Linked DNA regions of Congzhengia minquanensis. The protein of the gene in region 1 interacts with the protein of each later gene in a pairwise test. Links are inferred from orthologs where the notes say so. Each region holds a gene or a part of one and is shown in the gene's direction. Other genes may lie near its edges.

Region 1 (8,311 bases):
GAAACCACTGGATGCATTTGAAAAAGCAAAAAAGGCTGTGAAGGTGTTAGACGCAAAAAAAGCCAACGACATTGCGCTTTTAAAGGTCAGCGACCTAACAATTTTGGCGGACTATTTTGTAATCTGCTCGGCAAATTCCACAACCCAGGTGCGCGCTTTGGCCGACAGCATTGAAGAAGAATTTGAAAAGGTTGGGATAATCCCGCTGTCCCGGGAGGGCAAGCAGGGGCTGAACTGGATTTTATTGGACTACGGCGATTTTATTCTTCACATCTTCTATCAGGAAACCCGGGAGTTTTACGGTTTGGAAAAGCTGTGGGACGACGCGGAAAAGATGGATGTTGATAAAATTATAAACGAATTATGAAATAATTTGGAGGCTCTAAATGGACTATAATTTTAAAGAAATTGAAAAAAAGTGGCAGGATAAATGGTATTCGGAAAATACCTTTGCCGCAAAAAACGACTTTACGCTTCCGAAGTTCTACGCCCTGGTGGAATTTCCCTACCCTTCCGGTCAGGGCCTGCACGTGGGACATCCCCGAAGCTACACCGCCTTAGACATTGTGGCGCGAAAAAAACGCATGGAGGGCTTTAATGTGCTCTACCCCATGGGGTGGGATGCTTTTGGCCTGCCTACGGAAAACTACGCGATAAAGAACAAAATCCACCCTGCAATTGTTACAAAAAATAACATAGAAAACTTTAAACGCCAGCTGAAAAGCATTGGGTTTTCGTTTGACTGGTCGAGAGAAATCTCCACCACCGACGAAGCATACTACAAATGGACCCAGTGGATTTTTCTGCAGTTGTTTAAAAAAGGCCTGGCTTATAAGCAGGAAATGCCCATTAACTGGTGCACCAGCTGCAAGGTTGGCCTGGCAAACGAAGAAGTTGTTAACGGCGTTTGCGAGCGCTGCGGCAGCGAGGTTGTGCAGCGGAACAAATCGCAGTGGATGCTGAAAATTACCGACTATGCCCAAAGGCTAATTGACGATTTAGAAGGCCTTGACTACATAGAAAAGGTGAAAACCCAGCAAAAAAACTGGATTGGCCGCTCTGAGGGTGCAGAATTGGATTTTCAAATTGACGGCACCGACGACGCCATCCGCGTTTACACCACCCGGGCCGACACGCTGTTCGGCGCAACCTATATGGTGCTTTCGCCGGAACACAAAATCATTGAAAAATATGCGGACAAACTGCAAAATATTGACGAAGTGCGCGCATACCAAAAAGAGGCCGCAAGAAAGTCAGAATTTGAGCGCACTGAGCTGACAAAAGAAAAAACCGGCGTAAAGCTTTGCGGAATTACAGCAATTAACCCGGTAAACAATGAAAAAATTCCGGTGTTCATCTCCGATTATGTGTTAACCAGCTACGGAACCGGCGCCATTATGGCGGTTCCCGCCCACGACGACCGCGACTGGGAATTTGCCAAAAAGTTTGGCCTGCCCATTGTGGAAGTGGTTGCCGGCGGCGAGGACGTGCAAAGCAAAGCCTACACCGACACCTACAGCGGCAAAATGGTGAACTCTGGCTTTTTAAACGGCTTAGAGGTGAAAGACGCCATTCGTAAAATGATTGACTTTTTAGAGGAAAAGGGTATTGGAAAACGGAAAGTCAACTACAAGCTGCGCGACTGGGTGTTCTCGCGCCAGCGGTATTGGGGCGAACCCATTCCCCTGGTTCACTGCGACAAATGCGGCTGGGTTCCGCTGCCGGAAGACCAGCTGCCGCTGACCCTTCCTGAAACCGACAACTTTGAACCCGGTGAAAACGGCGAATCGCCTTTGGCAAAAATGACCGACTGGGTAAATACGACCTGTCCGCACTGCGGCGGCCCCGCCGTGCGCGAAACAGACACCATGCCCCAGTGGGCAGGTTCCTCGTGGTACTTTTTACGCTACATCGACCCCAAATGCGACACCGCCCTGGCCGCCAAAGAAAAGCTGGACTATTGGCTGCCGGTGGACTGGTATAACGGCGGCATGGAGCACACCACGCTTCACCTGTTATATTCCCGGTTCTGGCACAAATTTTTGTATGACATTGGCGTTGTTTCTACGCCGGAACCGTATAGAAAGCGCACCTCCCACGGCATGATTTTGGGCGAAAACGGCGAAAAGATGTCTAAATCCCGCGGGAACGTTGTAAATCCGGACGACATGGTAGCAGAATTCGGCGCAGACACCTTTAGAACGTATGAAATGTTTATCGGCGCGTTTGACCAGTCTACCCCCTGGTCGATTAACGGCGTTAAGGGATGCTACCGTTTTATTGAGCGCGTGTGGAATTTACAGACAATTGTAACAGACGAAGAGGGCTTAAGTCCCGACTTAGAAAAGGCGTTCCACAAAACCATCAAAAAGGTGTCGGAAGATTTCGACAAAATGAAGTTTAACACCGCGATTGCAGCTTTAATGGCGCTGATTAACGAGATTTATAAAAAGGGCAGCATTACCCGGGGTGAATTGAAAATTTATATTACGCTCTTAAACCCCGCCGCTCCCCACCTGACGGAGGAAATGTGGGTAAACGCCGGATTTAGCGGCTTTCTGCACGACACAAAATGGCCGGAATTTGACGAAGCAAAAACAAAGGACGATACGGTTGAAATTGTTGCGCAGATTAACGGCAAGGTGAAAGACAAAATTGTGATTTCCGCAGACCTTTCCCGGGAGGAAATGGAAAAGGCCGCGCTGGAAAACGATAAAATTAAAGAGCTTGTCAGCGGCAAAACCATTGTTAAAGTGATTTGTGTGCCCAAAAAGCTTGTAAATATTGTTGTAAAATAAATTAAAAACCGCACGGGGAAATTCCCGTGCGGTTTTTATTTACTGAGTGAGAAAAAGAATGGAATTGGGTTTTAGGTGAAACACCGCTTCATTGCCGTTTAATTCCGTTATACCCGTCTTCTCAAAATCATGCCCGTCGTCCAACAAAAATGTATCAAACCCGCCTTTGCCGCCGGACGTGTGGACGGTAACTGCTTGATTTTCAGCGTTTCCGTCCTGGGGATAGTAGCAAATCACTGCGGCACACTTGCCGTCTTTTCCTCTTGCTGCAACGGTATAAAGTTCGCCTAAATCACTGTCCGCCTGAACCTGCGTGCCCATTTTTGAAAGCTTTGAAAAAATGAAAAACGGATAGTAGCCTTTCAGCGGACGGTAGGTGTAAAAATCAAATAAGCCGTTAAATGCACAAGGCCTCGCGTCATAATACATCATCATATCAATGGTGCTATTTTGTCCCAGGCACATGCTGGCCTGGGTAAACGCCGCGCCGCGCATGGAAATAATCATTTCAATGCTGTGAATGAACTGGTCCGTCCACCCCTCCACATAATTCCACTCATTTAAAATGCTTTCGGTTGTTTCATATCCTGCCCGGTTGAGCTTTTCGCGGATTACGTTTGCCATTTCGATAATGCGTTTCGGATCGGTTGTGTAAATGTGCCAGGAAAAAAAGTCTAAAGGAACGCGGCCGCCGTTTTTAGTTAAAGAGGCCAAAAATCCGTCCAGCCATTTGCCCGTTTGTCCCGCCAGCGCAGGGCCGCCGATTTTAAGGTGCGGAAACCGTGATTTTAAGTGGCGCGCCGCAACCGCATAAAACGTATAAAACTCCGCCGCCGTGCCGCCCCAGGTGCGCTTGTTGTCTGAGTCATCTGGGTCTAAATCCGGCTCGTTCCAAATTTCCCAATAGTCAATGTCCCAATGAAAGCCGTCTGCCCAGCCCTCGTTATAGTGCTTGATAATGTGTTCGCATATAACCGCCCACTTCTGGAAATCCTTTGGCGGCAGCGTGCCATATTTTTTGCTCCAGTGTTCAATTTTGCTGCCCAGACGATAAAAAATTTTCGTTCCCGCGTCTAAAGTTGTTTTTAAATATTCGTCTGTTAAGACAAAATCATAAGAATCAGGATTTTCAGGGTCACTGACGAAATCGGGAAAAACGGCACTGATGTCTACTGCATGTTCGCCGCCGTAGCTGCTGCAAAAAGATGCATCATGGTTCCGGGCATAGGGAATGTTTGCTGCGGAATACGCATCAAAATTTCCCCTTGTCTGGTCCGATTTTGCTTTGATTGGCCCGTTGTTCACCGCGTGCATGGGCTTGATTGCGCCGATTTCTTTTGTGAAGTCTATGGTAACCTCTGGCATATACAATACTCCTTTACACCATTTTTCTTTTATTATAGCACCCGCTTTCTCCATGTCAACGAAAAAAATAACGAAAACTTTTCGTTTGTCTCCTTCATGGCAAAAACTGTCCTTTTTGCGGCTCAAAACAGCAAAATATGTAGTTGAATCTCCGCTTTCTATCCGGTATAATAAAGATATTCAATATCAATATGAAAGGCGGTTTTTTTATGAATTTAAAATTTAAAAAACCAGCAGTGTTGCTTTTGGCGTTTGTGTTTTCTGCCATTTCTCTTTGCACCGTTGGGTTTGCAGAGGGCGGTTCCTATCGGGAGTTATTTTCGGGTACGGCCGAACAGAACAATTTTTTATTTGCACCTTTTAACCAGACAGGAGCAACGGTTGACGGCGAGAAAACATCCAACACCTCCGGTGACAAGGCTTTTGGCATAGGCGATTCTTATTATCAAATGGAAATGCATGCCGGTTATCGGGACGGCATGGTAATGACCTTTGACAACAAGTCGGAAAGTCTGCAGGACACAAGCGCAGGCGCTGGTTATACTGCGGAGGTAGCTTTTGATTTTCGGCCGGACAGAACAACGGATAAACCAACCAAAATCCGCCTTTATCCCGCCGATAAATCCGGAACGGTTCATTTGGGCAACAGAATTGTGCATCTCACATTTATTACCCAGCCTGACGGTGCTACCAAACTCACGGTTTATGACCGGTCCGGCTCCGCGATTTTGGGCGAGGTGAACCTTTCTGACGTTTTAGGCGACTATACGAAAAACCCGGAGCATTTCTTCCGTATCCGCGCCGTTTTCAATCCCACAGATGCTTCCGGCAGCCTTACACGGTCGTTCAAACTGTTTGTGGACGGAAAGCTGTGTTTAGATACCACATATGTGGATAACGCAAAGGAATGGCGGATTGCTGGATTTGGTATTCAGAGCGAAGCAGAATATTTTGGCGATTTGGACAACCTGACCATGTGCGACTATATTGGCCAGCGGACAGACGCAGACGGAACGGAACATATCAATGACGACAGGGCGGTTTCGGCTATCCGATGCGCTTCCATCCTTTTGTCAGGTGCCGCAGAAGAAAATGAACTTACACAAAAATTGCGCACGGCCATTTCCGAAGCAAAAGAAGCGTATCAAAGCATGACAGTTCAAGACGACTGCGACAAGCTGGCCGAAACGCTGGAGGAAGAAATGAAGACCTATTCCAATGAAGATATTTTAAGGAACCTTGTATTTTCCGACTTTACGGACGAAGATGCAGAAATGATTACAAAAGATCTTTCTCTGCCGGCAAATTACATGCCCGCAACTGGCGGTGTGTTCGACTGCTCTTTTCTTTCCGACAAACCTGAAATCATAGCAAGAACGGGCGAAGTTACCCGTCCTAAATATAACGAAACCGTGACGCTTACAGCAAAGCTCACAAGAGACACCGACGGCGCCGCCCTTGAAAAGAAATTCACTGTGCGGGTTTTGGCAGACGGTGATGTAACCCCGCTGGGAACAATTGCAGGTGATAAAACCGTTCCTCTGCCCACAGGCGGCAAACGAATCTTGTTCGGCGGAATTGCAGAGGGAGACGCTTCCGTTTCCATTTCATTCGGCGGAGCAAACACGGTTACGGTGGAAAATGCAGGAGAATTTTCTGTCATTGCGAATTTACAGACCGAAGAGCTGATTCTTTATTCCGCGGGAACTGTGCTGGAAACGAAATTGCTTGAGGGCGATTTGCAGGCCCTTTCTATTTCCGGCGGTACGGTGAATAACAGCGTTCTGATAAAAACCGACAACTATGGCTACACCGTGAAAAACCTGTTGTTTGCAACAAGCGACGGTCAGCCCAGAAGCATTCCCGTATCCGGCGGAACGGTAACGGGGGCGGAGATTGTTTGCAAAGACGATACCATTGAAAGCGCCGAAGTTCTTGCAGCAGTGTATGACAACGGCGTTTTATACGACACCAAAGCGGCGTCTATTACCAAAAGTGCAGGATATAATGAAACCTTTACATTAGAGTTTGGCGCTTCTTTGCCTGAAAATATTGAAACTGCCGTGGTTAAGCTGTTCTTTTTAAATTCCTTAGCCAGCTTAAAGCCAATTGCACCAGAATTCTCTTATGTGGTATCGGAGGAAGTGAACTTCAATCCTGTCATTTATGTGGCGGGAGATTCCACCGCGTGTAACTACAGCGACAGCTTTTTTCCGCAAACAGGCTGGGGGCAGGCCTTAGGCGGCTATTTCGACCAATCGAAGGTCACGGTGTCCAACCATGCCATGGGCGGCAGAAGCTCCAAAAGCTTCATTGACGAGGGCCGCTTAGACACTATTTTCTCCGCCATTAAACCGGGTGATTATCTGCTCATTCAGTTTGGCCACAACGACCAAAAGGACGGCGACCTGCATACCGACGCGGACACAACCTATAAAACCTATATGACAAAATACGTTGAGGGCGCTAAAGAACGCGGCGCAATTCCGATTATTCTCACCTCGGTTACACGACGGATTTATAACAATGGTATTTATGACAACGGAAATAGTCTGGGTAAGTATCCGCAGGCCGCAAGAGAGCTGGCGGCAGACTTAAGTGTGCCGTTGATTGACATGTTCAATTTCTCTGTGGATTTGGTAAACACCCTTGGCGAGGAGGACTCAAAGGACATTTTCCTGTTTATCAACCCCAACGATCCGCGGTTTACCGGCGACGAACGGTTTACCCAATCCCGCTATAACAAAAATGAAGCCACGGAAGATAACTCTCATTTTCAATATTACGGTGCAGAAGTGCTGGCAGGCTTTGTAGCCCAGGAACTGGATAACTTAAATTTGTCCCTTTCCCCGTATTACAGGCCCTACACGCCGGTGAAACCTTAAGGAGGAACCATGCGGTACGCAGTTGCAGACACAGGCTCTAACACCATTCGTCTTGGTGTTTACGACGATGAAAACGGACAGCTGAAACAACTATGCAACACGGCGGTTTTTGCCAACCTGGCAGGATTTATTCACGACGGAGTCTTAACGCCGGATGGGATTTGCGCCGCAGAGGCGGCAATAAAAAAACATCAGGAAACAGCGGCAGAATTTGGCTGCCAGCTAAACGTGTTTGCCACGGCAGCAATTCGCAACGCGAAAAACACGGAAGAAATTTGTAAAGAAATAAAAATGCGCACCGGCGCAGCGGTAGACGTATTAACCGGCGAAGAGGAAGCGCTGTTCAGCTTTGCCGGCGCGGCGGAGGATTTTCCCTGTGCAGACGGCGTAATGGCAGACGTCGGCGGCGGAAGCAGCGAGGTGATTGTGTTTTCAAACAAACAACCGATCTCTACGCTGTCTGTTCCGTGGGGATCGTTAAAAGCCTACAAAGCCTTTGTCAGCGGTTCTCTTCCAACCGAAGAGGAAATTTGCGCAATTCAGGAAGCAATAGCAAAAGCTTTCGCCGCCCAGCCAAGATTTTGCGGCGTTGTGCGGCAAAACTTGTGTATTGTGGGCGGCGGCGTGAGGGCATCCACAAAATTGGCGAAGATTTTTCTTAACGAAACAGCACTTACTGTTAATGCCGTAAACAAAATGCTAAAAATGATAACGGAAAACCCGGAGCATTCCAAAAATGTGATTGACCAAACCACGCCAAAACGTGCGCTAACCATTGCCCCCGCCATGGCGATTTATTCTGCGGTAGGCGCACAGTTTGCCTCAGAGCAGATTTTCGTGTCGGACAAAGGGATCAAAGAGGGGTATATTTTAAAAAAATTGTTATAACTGGGACGTTTCTTAAAAAACAAATTAGCCGCTCTTTGTCTTAAAGAAACGAATTCTATCGCATTGTGTATGCTAATTTTAATATTAATGTTATTGTTTTTTAATATATTGATAGTATAATTACAATAAGGATAGTATGAAAAGTTTTGGCAAAGAAGGTTGATACAATGAAACGGTGCATATTATTAATCCATGTGCTGCTGCTCACATGCGTCTTGGTTTTGACAGGCTGCAGCAAAACAGAAGCACCTCAGGCGCAGACAAGCGAATCTAAAATTTCAGCCGGCGTGTACTATATCAGCGAAAGCGGTTCAGACCTTATTGCAGAAAAGACAGAAATTCCCGACACCTCCAGAAAAGGACAGTTAAAATATT
Region 2 (5,531 bases), on another replicon or contig:
TTTTTATGCTAAATTCTTGCCGCGCCGCTTAACCTTGCGGCTTTTGCCACAGCTTCTGCCACAGTTTTCCCCACACGGGGATCAAACGCCTTCGGCAAAATATATTCTGCGCAGAGCTCCCCGTCTGACACTAAGCCGGCAATGGCATAGGAAGACGCCATTTTCATTTCTTCATTAATATCTGACGCGCGGACATCTAACGCTCCCCTGAAAATTCCGGGAAAGGCCAGCACATTGTTAATCTGGTTAGGAAAGTCAGACCGGCCTGTTCCCACCACGGCTGCGCCAGCGGCCAGTGCCTTGTCTGGCATAATTTCCGGCACGGGGTTTGCCATAGGGAACACAATGGGCTTGTCCGCCATTTTTTGAATCATTTCTTCGGTTACAATGTTAGGTGCGGAAACACCGATAAACACATCAGCTCCGCAAAGCGCGTCGGCCAGCGTACCCATTTGCTTTTCACGGTTGGTTCTTTTGCTCATTTCTTTGTGCGCGTCGTTTAACCCATCCATTCCCTCGCACAAAATGCCAAACCGGTCGCACATTACAAGATGTTTCACGCCCAGCCGAAGCAGATGGTTTGCAATGGCAGTTCCCGCAGAACCGGCGCCGTTAATTACCAGCTTAATTTCGTCCATCTTTTTTCCAACCACTTTTAATGCGTTTATCAGTGCCGCGGCCACCACAATGGCCGTGCCGTGCTGGTCATCGTGAAATACTGGAATGTCACACCGTTCCTTGAGCTTCTGTTCAATTTCAAAGCACCTGGGCGCCGCAATGTCTTCTAAATTAATACCGCCGAAACTGCCGGAAATGTTATAAATGGTTTCTACAATTTCATCTACGTCCTGTGTTTTAATACAAAGGGGAAATGCGTCTACGTCAGCAAACTCTTTAAACAGCACACATTTTCCCTCCATAACGGGCATGCCTGCCTCCGGTCCAATGTCGCCCAGGCCTAAAACCGCTGAACCGTCGGTTATCACCGCAACCAAATTCCAGCGGCGGGTCAGTTCATACGACTTGCTTACATCCGCTTGAATCGCCAGGCACGGTTCCGCCACCCCGGGCGTATAGGCCGTGGATAACTGCTGACTATTTTTCACCTCTGTCCTTGAAACTACTTCAATTTTGCCTTTCCATTCAAAGTGCTTATCCAGTGCTTGTTTTTTTACATCCATTCTAGTTTTTCTCCTTATATGCGCGCATACGCTCCGGCAGAACCGCCGGAGCGCAATGTAATTTTTTTTTACTTATTTAGCCGAACCTCTTCAAAATCTTTCACAACCTCGTCTGACGGCGCCTTGGTTAAAAGCGACACAACAACAATGCAAAGGCTTGAGAAAATAAACGCCGGAAGCAGTTCATAAATGGCGAAAATACCGCCGGCCATCGGCGCAATCACTAACTTCCACAAAAACACCATGGCTCCGCCGCCGACCATGCCCGCCACAGCGCCAGCGCTGTTAATGCGTTTCCAGAAGAGCGAGAACACCACCAGCGGGCCAAATGTCGCACCAAAGCCCGCCCATGCAAAGGACACAATGCTGAAAATAACACTGTTTTCGTCTAAGGCAATGACAATTGCAATCAACGTGATAATAACCAACGTAATTCTTGAAACATTCATAACCTGTTTGTCGGTTGCGTTCTTTTTAAACAAACCGCTGTAAATATTTCGCGCCAGAGCCGACGATGCAATTAACAAATAGGAGTCGGACGAGCTCATGGTTGCCGCCAGAATTCCCGCCATGGCAAAACCTGCTAAAAGCGGCGGCAGCAAATTGGTTGACATTAAAATAAACACATTTTCAGCCGAGCTCTTTGTAAGCAAATCCGTAGGATACAGCGTACGCCCGATTAAACCGATTACAACAGCGGCAATCAGGGAAATAACGCACCAGATGATTGCAATTCTTCTGGACATTTTCAGCTCGTTTTCCTTGCGGATTGCCATAAAGCGCAGCAGTACTTGAGGCATGCCGAAATATCCCAGCCCCCACGCTAAAGCCGATGCAATTGTCAGCGCGCTGTAGGTTGCCCTTGGGCCAAACACAGGTGCGCCTGCCTGCACAGCCTGAACACCGCTTTCATTTAAAGCAGGGGTTGCCGTGCCAAAAAATTCTAAAAATCCCGGAATATTCTTTGAGTTTTCCAAAACCGCGTTAAAACCGCCGGCGCTTGCCGTGCCGACAGCTAAAACTGCCACTAAGGCAATAATCATGATTATGCCCTGCAAAAAGTCCGACACGCTCTCAGCTAAAAATCCCCCCAGGAATGTGTAGAACAAAACAAATACCGCGCCTAAAATCATCATCCAAATGTAAGATGTTTGAAACAGCGTGGAAAACAGCTTGCCGCAGGTAACCAGACAGCTTGCCGCATAAACCGTGAAAAAGATTAAGATAAACAGGGCAGAAATCGCCATGATAATGCCCTTCTTTTCTTTAAACCTGTTGGAGAAAAACTCAGGAAGCGTAATCGCCCCAACTTTAACGCTGTAACGCCTGAGCCTTTTTGAAATGATGAGCCAGTTTAAATATGTACCAACAGCAAGGCCGATTGCCGTCCAAACAGCGTCAGCCAGGCCACACCAATATGCAACGCCGGGAAGCCCCATCAAAAGCCAGCCGCTCATGTCGGAAGCCTCCGCGCTCATGGCTGCAACCCACGGGCTTAAGCCCCTGCCGCCTAAAAAGTAGTTTTCAGAATTTTCGTTTGCTTTCTTGGCATAATAAACACCAATCAAGACAATGACCGCCATGTAACAGCACATGGCAATCAAAATTTGAATTCTGTCTGATGTCATGTTAACCCCTCCAATTTTATTTTCCCCCGCATTAACCTAAAACGGGGCGCATAATATGTAAATTATACCATAAACTGACAGGTGTTGTGAATATTTTATGTAAAATCTATGTAAAATAAATATGAACATTTTGTAAACTTCAATCATTTATAATAAAATTTTGCTGCGTCTTGCTTTTTTTTCGCGGGTGGGATATAATAGAAATATGCTATGAAAAGGAGTAAACAAATGGAAAACGCCGAGAAACGAATGAAAGAGCTTACGGAGCTTTTAACATACCATTCCCACAAATATTATGTGGAGGACAGTCCTGAAATTTCTGATTATGAATATGACATGCTGCTGCGGGAACTGAAGGACCTGGAGGGAAAATATCCCCACTTAAAAGACCCCGCCTCCCCCACTGTCCGGGTTATCGGCAGCGTAATCGAGGGCTTTGAAAGCGTCACTCACGAGGTGCCCATGCTCAGTTTGAACGATGCGTTTTCAAAAGAAGAAATTTTAGAGTTTGACAAACGTGTACGGGAGGCTGTTCCGGGAAAAATTGAATATGTGACGGAATATAAAATTGATGGTCTGTCCGTTTCTTTAGAGTATGAAAACGGCTTGTTCGTCCGCGGTTCCACCCGGGGCGACGGCCTTGTGGGAGAAGATGTAACGGAGAACTTAAAAACCGTAAACTCCATTCCGCTGCGGTTAAAAGAAGCTGTGCCATATTTAGAGGTGCGGGGCGAGGTGTTTATGCCCAAAGCCACCTTTGACAAATTGAACGACGAAAAACAGGCAAAGGGCGAACCATTGTTTGCAAATCCCCGAAACGCCGCGGCTGGGTCTTTAAGACAGTTAGACTCCTCCATTGCAAGAGAGCGCGGATTGGACATTTTTGTGTTTAACATTCAGCGCGAGGAGGGGTTAAACATCGCCACTCATCACGAGGGACTATTAAAACTCAAACAGCTGGGGTTTAAAACCGTTTATCAAAACAACGTGTCGAATTCGATTGAAGGTGCGTTTGCCCAGGTGGAAAAAATCGGCGCCCTGCGGGACGACCTGCCCTTTGAGATTGACGGTGCGGTAATTAAAGTAAACGACCTTCGCACCCGGGAGCTTTTAGGCGCCACGTCGAAATGCCCCCGCTGGGCGGTTGCGTTTAAGTTCCCCGCAGAGACGAAAAAAACAAAACTGCTGGACATTGTCGTACAGGTGGGCCGAACGGGAAAAATCACGCCCAACGCAGTTCTTGAGCCTGTTCGGGTAGCAGGCAGCGTAGTGAGCCGCACTACCCTTCATAATTTGGACTTTATCCGCGAGCGGGACATTTTAATTGGTGATAACGTCTATGTGCGCAAGGCCGGAGACATTATTCCGGAAATTGTCGGCGTTGAAAAAAAAGACCGTACAGGGAACGAGATTCCCTTTGAAATGCCAGCTGTCTGTCCGGAATGCGGCGCGCCGGTTGTGCGCGTTGAGGGTGAAGCCGCCCACAAATGCACCGGAGACAGCTGTCCCGCACAGCTGCTCAGGCGGCTGATGCACTTTGCCTCCCGGGACGCTATGGACATCGAGGGTTTAGGCCCTGCCATACTGGAAAAACTTTTAGACGTTGGCCACATCAAATCGGCAGCCGACCTTTATGAGCTCTCTAAAGAGGATATCGCCGCCCTGGAAAAAATGGGTGACAAAAGCGCGGAAAACTTGATTTCCGCCATTGAAAAAAGCAAGCAAAATGACCTTTACCGGCTATTGTTTGCGCTGGGCATTCAGTTAAACGGCTTGAAGTCCTCCAAAACCATTGCAGCGCACTTCCGGACTATGGAAAATATTATGGAAGCAAGCGAGGAGGAACTGACCGCTATTCCTGACATTGGCGAAAAAACCGCTGCAAATATTTGCGACTTTTTCAGCCGTCCGGAGAACAAGGAGCTGATTTTGCGGCTGAAAGCCCTGGGGGTAAACCAGACTTCCTTTGCGCCTGAGCCGAAAACAGACAGCGCATGCGCAGGCAAAAAGTTTGTTATTACCGGAAAGTTTGAAGGCTTTAGCCGGGGCGACATTGTTCAAATAATTGAGGATAACGGCGGAACCGCCGCAGGAAGCGTATCGAAAAAGACAGACTATGTCATCGCCGGGGAGGATGCGGGCAGTAAGCTTGCCAAGGCGCAAGAACTGAACATTCCTGTTCTAACGATAGAGGAATTGCTCAGCATGACGAAATGAATGCCGCAACGACGGGCGCCGCAATTTGCGGCGCCCGATTTTTATTTTATGGTGAGATTTAAGTGAAAAAGCCTGTTTGCATCTGATACAGAAATTTTCAAATCACTGTCCACAATTCTTACAGGGTCGGACAATTTTTGCGACCGTCCGCCAACATAAGACGTCAAAACAGAACGTGCGCCGTAGTGAAAACGGTAAAGCTCACCGCGGTGCCGGATTTCAGAAGTTTCATAGCGCCATGCGTGGGGCTCGTTTAAATATTCCGCCAGCCGTTCAAAAGAAATGTAATAATCATCATACCGCCGAATTACCTTATCTGTCACCACCGCATTCTGCCCGTCAACCGCCGTATAATACTGCTTCTCAACGGCATATGACTGCACCTCGTCATCAATGCCAAACTCCGCAAGATAATCGTGGCCAAAATTGTTGTCTACCGGTACGCCGCCCTGAAAATAAAATTCGTCAGGAACCGATTGAAGCGCAAGGGAGCCGCCATCGTAAC

The links.
Region 2: the proteins of leuS (region 1) and ligA interact in binary tests that used the Escherichia coli proteins (3 or more experiments, as listed by UniProt). The link is inferred for Congzhengia minquanensis from one-to-one orthologs.

The regions. Positions count from the first base shown.
Region 1 is NZ_JACRSU010000001.1:996,196-1,004,506, forward strand. The notes cover bases 1-3,092. They hold leuS (leucine--tRNA ligase), read left to right. Parts: upstream 1-386; coding sequence 387-2,798; downstream 2,799-3,092. Other genes in these bases: yqeK (bis(5'-nucleosyl)-tetraphosphatase (symmetrical) YqeK), read left to right, coding at 1-367; H8698_RS04780 (GH39 family glycosyl hydrolase), read right to left, coding at 2,838-3,092. Also shown: more of H8698_RS04780, read right to left, coding at 3,093-4,163; H8698_RS04785 (rhamnogalacturonan acetylesterase), read left to right, coding at 4,373-7,048; H8698_RS04790 (Ppx/GppA phosphatase family protein), read left to right, coding at 7,058-7,936; H8698_RS04795 (GerMN domain-containing protein), read left to right, coding at 8,104-8,311.
Region 2 is NZ_JACRSU010000002.1:264,530-270,060, forward strand. What follows is about bases 2,610-5,531. They hold ligA (NAD-dependent DNA ligase LigA), read left to right. Parts: upstream 2,610-3,037; coding sequence 3,038-5,026; downstream 5,027-5,531. Other genes in these bases: putP (sodium/proline symporter PutP), read right to left, coding at 2,610-2,809; H8698_RS06320 (DUF6056 family protein), read right to left, coding at 5,068-5,531. Also shown: H8698_RS06305 (NAD(P)-dependent malic enzyme), read right to left, coding at 9-1,181; more of putP, read right to left, coding at 1,250-2,609. UniProt on the Escherichia coli protein: DNA ligase that catalyzes the formation of phosphodiester linkages between 5'-phosphoryl and 3'-hydroxyl groups in double-stranded DNA using NAD as a coenzyme and as the energy source for the reaction.